DNA from 4 places in the Erwinia persicina genome. Region 3 is predicted to be linked to each of the others. Evidence: predicted binding sites of a transcription regulator. Region 3 holds the regulator's gene; each other region holds the start of a gene.
The links. The regulator CRP, encoded in region 3, controls carbon source genes, mostly activating them, when cyclic AMP is high. The targets are predictions, from matches to a motif close to ATGTGANNNNNNTCACAT.
Positions count from the first base shown of each region.

Region 1: the regulator CRP is predicted to act here: its motif matches at 2,333-2,350, upstream of rhaS (HTH-type transcriptional activator RhaS).
Region 2: the regulator CRP is predicted to act here: its motif matches at 2,599-2,616, upstream of K6L24_RS19610 (YjcB family protein).
Region 4: the regulator CRP is predicted to act here: its motif matches at 2,158-2,175, upstream of psiE (phosphate-starvation-inducible protein PsiE).

Region 1 covers NZ_CP082141.1:2,350,477-2,354,528, forward strand. Annotated here, with positions in the region: gene rhaT (L-rhamnose/proton symporter RhaT) at 1-446, shown strand, start outside; gene rhaR (HTH-type transcriptional activator RhaR) at 509-1,369, opposite strand; gene rhaS (HTH-type transcriptional activator RhaS) at 1,381-2,205, opposite strand; gene rhaB (rhamnulokinase) at 2,504-3,976, shown strand; gene K6L24_RS10655 (L-rhamnose isomerase) at 3,973-4,052, shown strand, end outside.
Region 2 covers NZ_CP082141.1:4,234,917-4,238,968, forward strand. Annotated here, with positions in the region: gene soxR (redox-sensitive transcriptional activator SoxR) at 1-418, opposite strand, end outside; gene soxS (superoxide response transcriptional regulator SoxS) at 509-934, shown strand; gene dgcN (diguanylate cyclase DgcN/YfiN) at 938-2,236, opposite strand; gene K6L24_RS19610 (YjcB family protein) at 2,727-3,008, shown strand; gene K6L24_RS19615 (ATP-grasp fold amidoligase family protein) at 3,066-4,022, opposite strand; gene K6L24_RS19620 (MATE family efflux transporter) at 4,031-4,052, opposite strand, start outside.
Region 3 covers NZ_CP082141.1:359,375-363,426, forward strand. Annotated here, with positions in the region: gene K6L24_RS01540 (YccS/YhfK family putative transporter) at 1-1,637, opposite strand, end outside; gene crp (cAMP-activated global transcriptional regulator CRP) at 1,695-2,327, opposite strand; gene K6L24_RS01550 (OsmC family protein) at 2,695-3,102, shown strand; gene K6L24_RS01555 (amidohydrolase) at 3,350-4,052, shown strand, end outside.
Region 4 covers NZ_CP082141.1:4,302,842-4,306,893, forward strand. Annotated here, with positions in the region: gene plsB (glycerol-3-phosphate 1-O-acyltransferase PlsB) at 1-124, shown strand, start outside; gene ubiA (4-hydroxybenzoate octaprenyltransferase) at 178-1,041, opposite strand; gene ubiC (chorismate lyase) at 1,043-1,576, opposite strand; gene psiE (phosphate-starvation-inducible protein PsiE) at 1,682-2,098, opposite strand; gene K6L24_RS19900 (YjbH domain-containing protein) at 2,245-4,052, opposite strand, start outside.

The DNA of each region.
Region 1 (4,052 bases), 2.0 Mb from region 3:
CCATGCATGAGGCCGCTGCGGCACTGGGTATCGACCCGTTGTACGTCGCTCTGCCAAGTTATGTCGTGATCATGGGCGGGGGTGCGCTGGTCAACCTCGGCTTCTGTATTGTCCGCCTGGCCACCCGGTCAGACCTGTCCGTTAAGGCCGACTTCTCCGTGGTGAAGTCGGTACTGATGGCTAACATCGCGCTCTCCCTGCTGGGCGGAACCATGTGGTATCTGCAGTTCTTCTTCTATGCCTGGGGCCATGCACGTATTCCGGCACAGTACGACTTCGTCAGCTGGATGCTGCATATGAGCTTCTACGTGCTGTGTGGCGGGCTGGTCGGGTTGATACTGAAAGAGTGGAACAACGTCGGGCGTCAGCCGGTACGCGTGCTGAGCGTCGGCTGCTTTGTCATTATCCTGGCGGCAAATATTGTCGGGCTGGGTATGGTTTCCTGACGCCGACATCAGGGTAATCGTCAGGGGCTGGCCAGGTGGTCAGCCCTTTTGCATGCAGGGTGTCAGGCTTTTTCGTGGCGGACAGGGGATGGCGGGCGAACAAACTGCTGGCGCCATGCGCTGGGGGTCATCCCGGTCTCGCGGGTGAACACCACCGAAAAATAGTTGCTGTCATCAAAGCCGCAGCGGGACGCCACTTCGCCAATCAGATCGTCACTGGTTCGCAGCAGGTGCTTTGCCTGGCACAGCTGCAGCTGGCGGAGATAATGCCCCACGGTCATCCCGGTTTGCTGACGAAACAGCTGCTTTAGCGCCCGCTCGGCCAACTGATGCTGCTTGCAGAAGGTAGCGAGGTCAAAAGGCACCGCTATCTGCCCCTGAATGGCCGCCATCAGCAGATCGAGCTGTTCCCCCTCCGGCATCTGCCAGGCGCGATCGGACGCATAACGATGCCGCTGCAACACCAGCGCCAGCTGTAAAAACAGCGCTTCCGTCAGTTGACGCGACAGCACGTCACTTTTGCGACTTTCCTGTTCCAGCTGCTGGATCACGCCGCGTGCCAGCGCCATGCCCCGCGTGGTTAACCGCCATGCGGCGGACTCGGGCGGGGGCAGCAGTTGTTGCCAGTCCAGACTCAGCTGGAAGCGCTCCGGGCAGTAAATAATATTATCCAGCGCCAGCTCATTGACTGACTCATAGCTGTGGCAGTCATCGGCATTCAGATAGAAGATGTCGCCGCAGGTGACCAGCCAGGGGCGGTCATTCATCACATGCAGGCCATTCCCGCGCCATACCAGCACAATTTCATTGAATTCGTGAACGTGAGGCGGGAAGGAGGGTTGAGAGGTGCGTTCAGCCACGGCAACCGGCATCTGTTCAGACGGAAGATAGTCAGCTTTTGCCAGCCGAAGGAGAGCAGTCACGGATCACCTCATCAGTCATTTTGTCGCAGTGTACGGGGAGAACAGCCAAATTCACGCTTGAACAGCGTAGAAAAGTGATTGCTGTCACCAAAACCACAGTGAAACGCAATATCAGTGACGCGCATTTCACTGTGGCGCAGCAGATGGCGGGCTTCCAGCAGCCGCAGGCGATTTAGATAGCGCTGAGGCGTGCTGCCGGTCTGCTGTTTTAACTGACGGTGCAACGTGCGCAGTGAAAGCGAAAAGCGGTCAGCCAGGCCTTCCCAGTCAACGTCCTCACTGTAGTGATCCGCCAGCCAGTCCAGCAGGCCACGCAGGCGACTGTCCTGATCGTCACTGTCCGCCGCGCTGCATCCCTGACGCAGCAGAACCAGCAGGCGCATGAAATGCATCTCCTGTTCCGCCTGGCTTCCCAGGCTGTCATTCAGTGGCGGCTGCACGAGCTGATCGATCAGTTGCCTGGCCTGGGCCAACACCTTATTGCCGATGCGCCAGTGGGAAGGGTAGTGGCCGTCCTGCTCCTGCGGCAGCAGATGCTGAAGCCCCGCCAGAAAGCGGAACGACTCCGGCCCGCGATACAGCACGTTTGTCAGGCACAGATTCTCTGTTTGCTCATACAGATGACGGTCATGGCTGCGAACAAAACAGACACAGCCGCTGCATAAAGGCTGCGACTGCCCGTTAAAGACATGAATGCCTGCCCCCTGCTCAACGATGACGATTTCATGGAAGTCATCATGATAGTGTTCAGGAAAAACGCCCTGAGGCGCGCGGGGTTCAATAGCGACCGGGAAATGCCCTGTCGGGAAGAAATCAACGCTGTGCAGCACGGTCATGATCGTTTCCTCTTTAACATTCAGGTAACAGAGTCTACGCAGCACCGAAAAGCGACACCTTGAATTTTTGACCGGGAAATGCGCTATCCCGGTGAATTTTTCAAGAAAAGGGCGGAAAGCGTCAGAAATGCGGGCAGCATCACATCGATGTCGCCGGCGTTGCAGATGCCAAACTGTGATTCACTTCACGTTCATCTTTGCCATCCTGCCAGCCCACCTGTCCCGCTGGCAGTAGTAAGAAGGTAGCGAAAACAGGCTCTTTTACACTGGTGACATCGAATCATCAGGAAGCCACTACATGAGCCTTCGTCACTTTGTTGCCATCGATCTTGGCGCGTCCAGCGGCCGCGTTATGCTGGTGCAGCACGACTCAACAAGCGGGTCTGTCGTCCTCAGCGAAGTCAGTCGTTGCGTCAATCAGTTGGTCACTGTCGGGCATCGCCAGTGCTGGGATATTGATGCCCTGGAAGGGTTTATCGTCGCCGCGCTGGAAAACATTGACGCGCAGGGCATCGTGCCGGAAAGCATCGGTATTGATACCTGGGCGGTGGATTTTGTGCTGCTGGATGCAGAAGGAAACCGGGTGGGGCTGCCGGTCGCATACCGTGACGATCGCACTCACGGGCTGATGGCGCAGGCCTGCCGTGAACTGGGTCAGGCGCAGATTTATCAGCGCACCGGCATTCAGTTTCTGCCGTTTAATACGCTGTATCAGCTGCGGGCGCTGTGCCGTGATGCTTCGACCGATACAGACCGGGTCGCCCACGCACTGATGATCCCGGATTATCTTCATTACCGGCTAACCGGCGTGCTCAACTGGGAATACACCAACGCCACCACGACGCAGATGCTGAACATCAGCAGCGGCGAATGGGATGCGGAGCTGCTGCGCTGGAGCGGGGCGGATCCAGCCTGGTTTGGTCAGCCCTCGCAACCCGGCCGGCGCGTAGGCGTCTGGAAAAGTCCGGCGGGCAGGGCCATCCCGGTGGTGGCCGTCGCCACCCATGATACCGCCAGTGCCGTGCTGGCCACGCCGCTGACCAGCGATAATGCGGTCTATCTCAGTTCCGGTACCTGGTCATTAATGGGCTTTGAGAGCCTGAAGCCGTATACCGGCCAGACGGCACTGGAAGCCAATATCACCAACGAAGGCGGGGCTGAAGGGCGCTTTCGGGTGCTGAAGAATATTATGGGCCTGTGGCTGCTGCAGCGCGTGTGTGACGAACTGGCGGTCAGCGACCTCTGCCTGCTGATCGCAGAAGCACAGCAGCAACCCGCCTGCCGCTGGCTGATCAATCCCAACGACGATCGCTTTATTAATCCCGCCAGCATGGTGCGTGAGATCCAGGACGCCTGTGCCGGGCAGCGTATGCCGGTGCCCTTAACGCCGGCAGAGCTGGCCCGCTGCATCTTCGACAGTCTGGCCTTCTGTTACCGCCAGGTATTGCAGGAGCTGGAACAGGTACGGGGCGCAGGTTTCAGCCAACTGCATATTGTCGGTGGCGGCTGCCAGAACCCGTTTCTTAACCAGCTGTGCGCCGACGCCTGTGGTATCCCGGTGTTTGCCGGACCGGTTGAAGCGTCCACGCTCGGTAACGTTGGCAGCCAGATGATCGCCGCCGGTGCTGTGGCCGATGTCTCGGCTTTCCGCCAGCAGCTGGCACAGCATTTCCCGCTGATCCGTTATGACTCTCACGGCAGTGACGTGTTTCGCCGCAATCTGCCGCGTTTTCAGTCACTGACCCATTCTGTAAAGGAGCTTTGTATATGACTCAGGCCATTGAACAGGCTTTCGCCCTGGCGAAACAGCGCTTTGCCGATATCGGTGTAGACGTGGACGCCGCGCT
Region 2 (4,052 bases), 790 kb from region 3:
GCCGGTCATTCGGATTGCGCAGCGGGCAGTCCTCCATCGACAGGCAGCCGCAGCCGATGCAGCCATCCAGGTCATCACGCAGACGGGTGAGCGTTTCAATGCGCCTGTCCAGTTCGTCACGCCACTGCTGCGACAGCCGCGCCCACTCTTTCGGTGTCATTCTTTTGCCGGGGGAGTACTGCATCAGGCTGTTGCTGATGGTGGCCAGCGGGATGCCGATGCGCTGGGCGATTTTAATGACCGCCACGCGTCTGAGCACATCACGCGTGTAGCGCCGCTGATTTCCCGGATTGCGGAAGCTGCTGATGAGCCCTTTGCTTTCATAGAAATGCAGCGTGGATACCGCCACGCCGCAGCGCCGGGCAACGTCACCAGGGGTCAGTTCCCGCTTATCGGAAGTGCGTACAATTTTTTTCATTTAGCGCTTTACCTCAAGTTAACTTGAGGAATTATACTCAGCTACCATTGAGTTCGCGACCTTTGACGCAGAGACCCGGGAGAAAAGTGTATGCATGACGACATCATCAGCACCCTGACAGACTGGATCGACAGTAATCTGGAAAAAACCCTGTCGATTGATGAAGTGGCGGCGAAATCTGGCTATTCGAAGTGGCACCTGCAGCGTATGTTCCGTTCCGTAACGAAACAGACGCTGGGTGGTTATATTCGTGAACGCCGCCTTACGCTGGCCGCCGAAGCGCTGCGCCTGACCCAGCGTCCGGTGTTCGACATTGCCCTGCAGTATGGCTATGACTCACAGCAGACGTTTTCCCGGGTCTTCCGCCGCCAGTTCGCCCAGACGCCGACGGCCTATCGCCATTCCATGCGTCGCCAGACGCTGCAGCGTTCAGGCTGGAACTTTGACTGCGGTGACTATGTCGCACCGCGCTTCAGCCCGTCCGGCCACGAGAAAGCCTGTCCGACGTGCAGCTAACGTTTAGCGCGATGCCATCAGCCTCTGCGGTGGTATCGCCCGCGGTTCCTGCCCCCAGTGCAGCGGCGACAGATACCAGCCACCGCCCTGCTGCTTAATGTGATACATCGCCGCATCGGCCTGAGCGACCAGCGCCTCCGGTACCGCGTGATGCTTCGCCATCGCCGCCCCCACGCTTAACGACTGCACCACGCGAGTACCATCGGGCAGCTGAACCGGCGGCTGCATCGCACGGATAATGCGGCGGGCCACCTGAGCCACCTCGTCTTCTTCACCGGCGCTGGTGAGCAATACCGCAAACTCATCCCCTCCCAGCCGCGCGACCATATCGTTTTTACCCAGGCGAGCCTGCAGACGCTGTGCGGTTACGGTAAGCACGCGATCGCCCGCGGCATGACCATAACGGTCATTGACCTGCTTAAAGTGGTTGCCGTCAATAAACAGCACGCTGACCTGCTGACGACGATGGGGGTCCAGCAGCAGGGCCTGAAGCCGGCGTTCGAACGCCTTACGGTTTGGCAGCCCGGTCAGCCCGTCGTGAAGTGCCTGATGGGCAAGGGAGCTGTTCTCCCGCGTCAGATGACGCTGCCACTGGTCGAGTTCGTCGAGCAGGGCGTTAAAATCCCCGCTCAGTTTGTCCAGTTCGGCAATCGACGCCGACGGCACGCGCAGGGAAAACGCCCTTCGCTTTCTTACGTCATGAGTGACGGAGGCGATATTTTTCAACCCCTGTAAAATGCCGGCGTGCATACGGTGAGAAAGATAGAAAGCCAGGAAGGCGGTGATCAACAGACTGCCTCCCAGCCACTGCAGGGCCTGCCAGAGATAATGCAGCACGCGCGTCGCGTCGCCATGGATCCAGACCCGGCCAATTTCCTTGTGATGGTGGATGATGGGCGCGCTGACCGGTTTTGGAAACAGCCATTCTGCAACGGCTGCGCTGAGGCCACGGTGCACATTGGCTCCCGGCATCTGCCAGCTCACCAGCAGTTTCTGATGAGCATCATAGATGCGCGCAGCCGAAAAATCGGAATGGGTGCCGATATCACTCAACAGGTTTTTTGCTGTTTCAGCATCGCCTTTTAATACTGCGCTATGGGCGCTGTAACTGACGCTGGTGGCAATAAGCTGAATATTGTTTTCCGCGTAGCTGCGCAGCACATACATCGACAGTGCGGACAGGGAAAGGCCACTGCACAGCAGGAACACCAGCATCACCGTCAGGTGAATACGCCGGAACGACTGGCCCATCGTCGGCAGCACACGTGCCGTCTGAGACGGTCGCTGATTGAGGGTGTTCATCCGATGTTCACAAGTGATGAAAGGCAGCGAAGCCAGGAGTGACCATGAAAAGACATATACTCCCCCTTGGTGATTTCTGCTGTACGCAGATCGATAATTATATTAGAAATATTTATAATTCTTGTTTTAGACCGACAGCTGTCCGGCCCAGGGAAAAGCACTGGGAAAAAAGAGACAACCGGGTTATGAGTAGCATTAGCGAAAAAATCCTACAGATCATCAAGTCAACGCACAATGTTAAATAGCGTCGGATTCATCTTAAACCAATAAATTTGACTTAACAGAATACTCAGACTAGCGGCTAAAAAATATCTACCATACCAGGTTTAAATTTTGTTCAATTTTTAAAAACGGATGATATAATGTGATCGCCATCACACTTTAATGACCTGTGCGTCAGACCGGAAAGGAGCACACCTGGCAGCTCCGGTTCCGCTTCGGGTGATGTCGCATTTGATTTGTCAGGACAGGCCCCCCGGAGTTTTTCAGCATGGCGACGATTACCACCAGCGTTATCCTTATGAGATGGGAGCTGCTCAGTGCAGTGATGATGTTTTTTGCCAGTACCTTCAACGTACGCTGCCGTAAAGCCAGTCGTAACGTGATGGCCTTTGCTTTTACCGGCATCGGTATTGGCATGTCGTGCTGGTTTGTCACCGGGCTGCTGGGCATTACGCTGAGTATGGAAAACCTGCACAACTTCTGGCATATCACCAAAGAGGTGTTTGTTGAGGTGATGAGCCGTGCTCCTGCCGACTGGCCCATGCCGTAAACGACATCAGCCCGGGGAGCTGTCCTGACTCACCGGGCAGGCGATGTCTTGCCACGTTTAGATCTTTTTGAGCACCGCCGGCATCGGCACGTCGCTGGAGGCTTTGACCTCAGGCAGCGCTGACGTCTGGCGATCCTGCAACCACATATCACCCATGATCTGGTTCAGACCGTTTTCCAGTCCGGTGACCATGCCCGCGCCAGGCGTGAAGGTCAGCTCACCGAAGTAGATATTGCCTTCATGGATATACCAGTCCACCCGCACATAATCAAAATCTGCTGCCAGCTGTTTACTGAGCGCCAGTGCATGCTCCAGCGTCTCCAGCTCGGCGCTGGTATCGAATCCGGTGTCACGAATTTTATAGAACGTCTGCTTCAGGTTGTTAACGTAGAAGTTCATCGACAGCGCAGCGTTCCCCACCCGGTTATAAATCACCTGCAGCACATATTCGAAGTTACCGTCTTTCTTGTTGAACATATGAAATTTGTAGTCAACGGCGGCAAACTTACCGTCACCAACGTACTGTTCAACCAGAATACGGGGCTTAATGTAGCGATAGTGGATCTCACGGGCATGGTGCGAGAAATCCTTATGCAGCCACTCATCGCAACGCTTGATCAGCAGCTGCTTTTGGATGCAGTCCGGCTCTTCCAGCACGATCTCAACCATGCCTGAACCATGATTGGGTTTGATCACCGTATTCTTCAGGCTTGGCAAGCTCAGCAGTGAAATCGGATCGTCGGTCTGATGAACCAGCGGGATCAGATATGACTCACCAATGGTATGAGCAATATAATCCCGGACCAGTAATTTGTCCGATAAATTGGCATAGCGCACATGGTCTCCCGTCACATATTTTCGATACAGAACTTTCTCATTGAAGAGTCTGGGTTCCCGGATATTCGGTATTCTTTTGAACTTCTGAAAGTAATAAACTTTATCCTGGTAAGACCAAGGCATTTTCTTGAACAGGTAAACAAAACCCTTTCTCAATTCTGCTTTGAGCTTCAACATGATTGACCTCATCTGTAGGTTTTGTAGTTG
Region 3 (4,052 bases):
ATTCGCTGGTAAGCCAGTTTCACGGCATCCTGTTCGTTTCCCAGCAGCATCTGTAATGCCTCCTGATAGGTCTCCAGCGCATCGTGCGCATTCTGCCGCATCAACCCACTTTGCCACTGTGGCCATAACCAGATCATGCCGCCAAAGGCGATCAGGCAGCCCATCAGTGTGTCCAGCAGCCTCGGCAGCAGGAACTGCGCGCCATTCAGAGCGAGCAACTGTAACGAGTAAACCGCGGTGACGGTGAAGCCCACCGTGGCCCAGCCATAGAATTTGCGGATAAACAGATAGCTCACCAGCGTAATGATCAGCATGACCAGTAGCACCCAGGACTCTGGTGCATGAAGACCCAGCGTGGCGGCAGCGATGATCAGCCCGGCCAGCGTTCCCAGTGCTCTGTGCTGAATACGCACCCGGGTGGCGCTGTAACCATTAAGGCTGACAAACATTACCGTCATCAGGATCCAGTAAGGCTTCGGCAGGTTGAAGAACAGCGCCAGGGAACTGGCAAAGGTGAGCATGACCGCATAGCGTGCAGCGGTGCGCAGGGCTGAGGATTTCAGCGACAGGTAGCTCTTCAGCGCCGGAAGCAGAGGAAGGCGACGCTGGCGGTCGGCCATCAGGTCACGGCGGTACAGCGGACGCTGAGTGCGCAGCACACGTGCGATGCGGCTGAAGTGGTAATAACAAAAGTGGCCGACGGGGTTGTCCGGGTGCTGACGAGCGATCTTTTCCAGTGCCTGAAGAGGCTTATCCATTGTAAAGCGCTCAGGATAACGATGATAAAGAATATCATCGGCCAGTACCCGCAGTCTGGCGGCAATGGTCTGTGCGTTCCAGCGGATCACCGCTTCGGCATGGCTTTTTTCCACCAGCTTTTGCACTTCTTCCGGCTGATGCAGGCTGACCGCAATATGTTCCTGCAGATCAAGCGCCACCTGGAATGCACGTGTCAGACGCTGGTAGTGGCTGTCCCGATTGGCGGACAACATATGCATCTGCTGATAGCAGGTGTTAATCAGATCGACGGCTTTCTGCTGGCGCGCCAGCAGTGGGGGCAGGGCAGTCTGTGGATCGGTAAGTCGGGTCAGCAGAGTGTATTTAGCTTCACAGTAGTCAGCCAGTTCGCGATACAGCAGGCTGAGGGTTTCACGCATCGGCTGCTCTTTCCACAGCCAGAACCAGAACCAGTTAAATGCCCCGTACCAGACGGTCCCCAAAATATATAACAGCGGCGGTTGCCACAACGGCATCCGCCCCGCCAGGCTGAGCGTGAAGATGGCGGCTATTAACGAAGCCGGCAGCAGGCGGCCATGAAGGGGGCTAATCTCACCCGTGACGCCCAGCACTAAGGCCATGATCAGCAGAATAACCGGCAACGGCACGCCCTCTAACCCGGCGTACTGGATCAGGAAGCTGCTGGAGGCGAACAGACACCCGCCGACGATGAGGCGTTTAAAGAAGCGTTTGTGGGGGGTATCCAGACCGGCGTTATTACAGCAGGCGGGCACTAAGGAGAAAAGCAGTCCGTTTTGCAGGTTGCCCAGCATCCAGCCGATCGCCACGGGTAAACACAGCACCAGCGTTTGTCTGAGCGCATAGTTAACTTCCGGGTGATAGATAATTCTCCGCCACATGAGCCACACCAAATAAAAACGGCGCGACAGGGCGTCGCGCCGTGGGTTCAGAGCCGGTTAACGTGTGCCGTATACAACGATGGTTTTACCATGTGCCGAGATCAGGTTCTGATCTTCCAGCATTTTCAGAATACGGCCTACGGTTTCACGGGAGCAGCCGACAATCTGGCCGATCTCCTGACGGGTGATTTTAATTTGCATGCCGTCCGGGTGCGTCATGGCATCGGGCTGTTTGGCCAGATTCAGTAACGTCTGGGCAATGCGTCCGGTGACATCCAGGAAAGCTAAATTACCCACTTTCTCTGACGTAACCTGCAGTCGACTCGCCATCTGTGAAGAGAGACGCATCAGAATGTCAGGATTCACCTGAATCAGCTGACGGAATTTTTTGTAAGAGATTTCAGCCACTTCACAGGCTGTTTTCGCACGTACCCATGCACTGCGTTCCTGACCTTCTTCAAAGAGGCCCAGTTCGCCAATAAAGTCGCCCTGGTTGAGGTAAGAGAGGATCATCTCTTTGCCTTCTTCATCCTTGATTAACACCGCTACAGAACCTTTAACGATGTAATAGAGGGTTTCCGCCTTTTCACCCTGATGTATCAGCGTGCTTTTGGATGGATATTTGTGAATATGGCAATGTGACAGGAACCATTCGAGTGTAGGGTCTGTTTGCGGTTTGCCGAGAACCATTCGCTGTTATCCTCTGTTTGTAATCGTGCCTAAATATACCCTCTATTCTGCGGGGGAGAAGTGCGTTACCGCTAACCTGCCGCGCGAAATATTTTAGGATATCAGGGGATGAGTCCCTGTCAGGCGTTGAAATATTCAAGCGTTCCCATAGGAATTATACGGGCCTCTGTTAAGAGCATGGCTCGTGCTGTCGTCCCGTTTTACTGTGCATTGTCTTGCCAGTAAATAATTGCAGCTTTGTTTGTAGCACAGCTTTACAAGGCTGTCTTCTGTTGTCTCGCTTCAGCATAGTTGGAAAAAGGCAGCGTTGCCGTTTTTATTGACACAGCGTACTCTGCGGTAACTGAATGAAATCGAGGATTTTGTTATGCAGGCACGTGTTAAATGGGTTGAAGGGCTGACATTTTTGGGAGAATCCTCATCGGGTCATCAGGTGTTGATGGACGGTAACTCCGGGGATAAAGCACCCAGCCCGATGGAGATGGTGCTGATGGCCGCCGGAGGCTGTAGCGCCATTGATGTGGTTTCTATTTTACAAAAAGGCCGTCATGACGTGGCTGATTGCGAAGTGAAGCTCACGTCGGAGCGCCGTGAAGATGCTCCGCGAATCTTCACGCACATTAATCTGCATTTTATTGTCAGCGGCAAAGCGCTGGGTGATAAAGCCGTCTCACGCGCCGTCGACCTTTCCGCAGAGAAATACTGTTCGGTGGCCATTATGTTGGGGCAGGGTGTCAAAATGAGTCACAGCTACGAGGTCATTGACCTCGCCTGACAGCATGTGACTGATGTCTGCGCGAGGGGCGTACAGTTCCCTCGCGTCACTCTTTTCCTCCCGCCATCTTCGCCAGCGGCACATCATGCTGAGCACGTCATCACGCGCATTTCACGCCACAGTCTGGTGAGGTGAGCGCAGTATATTTCATCCTGTTTACTGTCCTTCACGCTGATTTACCGGCGCAGTGACCGAAGGTCTGAATACTCCGGCCTGTCGTTCTATCGTTTCAACTAATCACGGAGTGATGATGAATACCAAGACGTTAATTCAGGATGTCACCGCAAAAGTGTTGCATTGGCGGCGTCATATCCACGCCCACCCGGAACTCTCTTTTCATGAACAGGGCACGGCCGACTATGTCGCTGCTGAACTGGAAAAGTTTGGTCCTCTGGCTATCAGCCGGCCCACCCCCAACAGTGTGCTGGCTGAACTTTCAGGCCCACACAGCGGGGAATGCATTGCTCTGCGGGCCGATATGGATGCCCTGCCCATTGAAGAGCTGAATCAGGAGCCGTTTACCTCGCGTCATCGCGGCGTGATGCATGCCTGCGGGCACGATGCGCATACGGCGATGCTGATGGGGGCTGCCTGGGTGTTATGCCAGCAGCAGGCGCAGATGGCAGGGAAGGTGCGATTCATCTTTCAGCATGCGGAAGAAGTGCCACCGGGGGGGGCCAGTGAGCTGGTAAAGCTCGGCGTGCTGGACGGAGTATCACAGATTTATGGTTTACACGTGTTTCCCACCCTGCCAACGGGGACGGTGGCGGTGAAAGAGGGCGTCTTCAGTGCCGCCTGTGACAATTTTGACCTGGTGTTACAGGGAAAGGGGGCGCATGCGGCGATGCCGCAGCAGAGTACGGACCCGCTGGTGTTGGGCGCGAGTGTGGTCGGGGCGTTGCAGCAAATCGTATCACGCCGGCTGGACGCGAACGATGGCGCGGTACTGA
Region 4 (4,052 bases), 720 kb from region 3:
AGGCTATATCAGTGATTCCGGTGATGCCCAGGTTGAACAGACACAGCAGGTTTACCAGCTGCTGGCCGACCTGATCACTCAGGACGTCAGAATGACCATTGAGAGTGCGGTAGAGCTCGACTGATACGGTAAGGATAGCGGGCCGATTCCATAGTGGATCGGCCCTTCAGTTTACTCTCAGATACCCAGTACCACGCCCATAAACAGTACCAATCCTACCCAGTTATTGTTCAGAAACGCCTTAAAGCACAGCTCACGGCGCCGCCTGGCAATCAGCTTCTGCTGATGCACAAAGAACACACCCGCCACCAGCACCGACCAGTAAAAGATACCGTTGAGATGCAGCTGCCAGCCCACCAGCGCCATCAGGCACAGCGTGGCCAGCTGAAGCAGGCCAATAATCAGCTTATCGTAACGACCAAAGAGAATGGCGGTGGATTTCACCCCAATCTTCAGGTCGTCATCACGGTCAACCATCGCATACTGGGTGTCGTAGGCCACCGTCCAGCAGATATTGGCCAGGAACAGCAGCCAGCAGGTCAGCGGCACGCTCTCGCTGACCGCCGCCCAACCCATCGGGATCGCCCAGCCAAAGGCCGCACCCAGTACCACCTGCGGCAGATGGGTGTAGCGTTTCATAAACGGATAGAGCCAGGCCAGGCCCAGGCCACCCAGCGACAGCCAGATGGTCATGCTGTTCATGGTCAGCACCAGCGCAAAGGAGATCAGCACCAGGCCGGCAAACAGCAGTTTGGCTTCACGCGGGGTCACCGCGCCACTGGGTAGCGGGCGCTCACGGGTACGCTTTACAAAGCCATCAATTTTTCGGTCAGCAAAATCATTCACCACGCAGCCGGCTGCACGCATAAAAAATACGCCCAGCACAAACACCAGCAGCACGTTAAGCGGCGGTGCCTGCCTTCCTGCCAGCCACAGCGCCCACAGCGTGGGCCACAGCAGCAGTAGTGATCCTATCGGTTTATCAATACGCATCAGACGGCTGTAGGCCGCCATTTTACTCATTGGCACGCTCTTCTCCACGCTATGCTCCCCCTTCTGCCGCCACGCTGGCATAGAGCGGGGAGGCAGGTAAAAACAGTTCGGTCAGTAACAGTGGCTTGCCTGACAGACGCAGGCGCGAACGCCGGCCCCACAGCGTATCGCTGTGGCCAACATCAATAAAGTCACGCGTCAGCGTTGAAGAGGCAAAAAGATAGCGGCCCAGCGGTACCGTGCCCAGCTGTTGCAGCTTCTGTTCGGGGCCGTTGAGGGTGGATTCCGGCACCAGCGTGCGGGCGACCAGCCAGGGGACGCCGTCGCCACAGAGTTCAATTTCCCGCAGCCAGTAACGCGGCTCGGCAGGCAGCAGCACGATATCTTTATCGTCTGCCGCTTCCTGCGCACTGATAAATCCCTCACGCAGCAGGTTCACCGTCACCGCCTGGCAGTGACGCTCAAAGCGACGCGTCATGGAATCGACTTCCATCAGCCAGTCAAGCAGGGGGGCCGTTAACAGAGGGGATGAATCCGGCAGCCAGTTGATCGCGCGCAATTGCGACAGCGCGTTCTCAGCCATAACACTTCTCCGCAAAATCTTCGATGCGTCAGTGTAACGCAGACCCTGGCGGCAAACCTATCAAAGCCGGGCAAATAGCCGTGAATTTATGGCGCGTTTACAGACTTATTCGCGCTTCAGGCGGTTGCTGTTTGCCAGCCACAGGGTGATCACCAGAATCAGGATGGCGATAGCATAGGCCAGGGTATCAAAGGGGTTTTTATGGTCGACAATGATCAGGCGAATGATGGCCGTAATGCCGATATAGACAAAGTAGCGCAGCGGGAAATGGTAACCAGACTGGAAATACTTAATGATCAGCGCGATAAACTCAAAGTAGAGGAAGTAAATCACGATACCTTCGATAAGCAGATAAGACGACGTCTGCTCGCCGGTATTCAGCAGCACGTTACCCAGATGGATGGTCTCTTTGCCAAGAAAGATGATCAGAATGCAGGCCAGCACAATCAGGCCGGTGTTTAAAACCATTTGCAGGGCAAAGGCCAGCCGGGTGGCGGGCGTGTTACGTTCCTGGGACGTCATGATACACCTCAAAGTCACTGTTATCCGTCGGGAATGCCGACGGATAACAATATGCTTGAGTGTGATGCAGATCACAACATTTCGATGAGGCTTACCGCATGACGGGGCGACCGGGAAAAAAGGCCGCCCCGCCGTAACGCCGGGATTTAACGGTAATTTGCGTCGCGGTCGGTGGTCATATCGTACAGCTGGTACTTACGACCCAGCATCTGACCACCATCACGCGTCAGCGGAGTCCAGTTCACCTGCGCACGACCGCGGGTTGGTGACACGCTGAAGACATCCATCGGCACGGAGATATAGAAGCCCTTGGTGAAGTCACCCTCGCCGTACTCTTCCGCAGAGACGTTGGTTTTGGTGGCGTAAGCCCCGACGGTAATACCGCTGTCGAAGCGCTTCGAAATATCCACCGTCACGCCTTTATCTTCCGCCAGGTACTGCCCGACGCTGGCTTTCACCAGTACGTTGCGCATAAACCACGGCTGCCAGTAACCGGTAATGTTGCCCACCTTCGCGCTGTAGTCGGTGAATTTCATCATGTTGTCCCAGTCACGCTGTTTGACGTAGTTGGCGTCCACCCCCACGGCCCAGCTGGCATCCAGCGGACGATAAAGCACTTCGCCGCCGGCCCCGCCATACATGGTTTCCAGATAGCCACCGTACACCTGTCCGTAGAACCCGTTGCCGAGCTCATGCATGTAGTTGGCCTGCAGGTTATTCACATAGACGTTATTTTCAACGTAGTCACGAATATGGGTACGCACCCGTGGCAGGGAGGAGTCCGCCGGCGCACCGTTGTAATTAAACTTGTCGTAGTTGTTGGCCAGGTTGCCAAACAGGCTGCCGTCCAGCAGCAAGTGGTCCGTCAGCCAGAAGCTGGCGTTCGCCATTACGCCCACCTGGTAAAGGTAGAAGCTCTCCGGCCCACCGACTGACTGGTTGAGCACCGGTGACAGGCTGTAGCTCAGACGGTCGCCGTCGATACGGAAGCCCTGCTCAGTATGCCCCGGATCGCGCGGATCCACTCGCTGCTGCTGAAGCGTCTCTTCCCGTCCCAGCGGATATCCCGCCAGCTGGCGTTGCAGGCTGCCCACATTGGTTTCCGTGGTCACCTGTGGCATATGGCTGCGCGTTTGTGTCACACGCAACGTATCCACGCCTTCCGGCAGGTGGTTGGCAAGGATGACGTTGGCGCGGTCGACGCCGCGCTGCGTATCACGGTATTTATACTGCTCCCCGGTGACGGTCATCGTGCTGCCGTCCACCTGAAGATTTGGCGCATTCAGACCGGCGTTGTACTTCAGGTCGGTCAGTTGGTTGGCGGTCAGCGTGGGCTCAAGGAAGCGGTCCTGCGGCTGCGGATTGTATTCCGGCTTCGGCATATCCCGCTGATTCTGGTGCAGATCGTTAAAGTTAGTGCGCAGGGTGAAACCGGCCATAAAGGTGTTGCCACGCTCATAGCTGACATTGACATCCGCCCAGTCGGTAAGCCGGTAGATTGCCCCGACGTTAAGTTTGCTCTTCTGTTCCAGGCGCCCGGCAAAGTCATCTTTATAATCGTTGCCTTCATACTCCATCTTCAGGCGCAGCGGTTGCCACGGGGTCTGATACTCAATGCCGCCGAAAATGGCTGTTGGCCCTTTAAACATATCGCCACCGCTCACCGACCCGGCGGTGCCGCTGCCCTCTGCACGGTAGCAGTATTTTTCGCTGGCAGAACAGAACGGGTTCTTGACGGTCCCGCTGTTACCGATGTAGCCCCAGCCCATGCCGAGGGTGAAGTCAAACGGCCCCCAGGCCTTGGTGGCCACCAGATATTCGCTGTCAAACAGGCCGGTACCGCCAAGGTCACGCGTTCCTACAGAGACTTCCGGTAGCCAGAACCCCTCTTCCCACAGGCGCAGCTTAAGGTCGAACGCTTTATCTTTGTAAGTCTGATCGCCAGAGAAGCTGG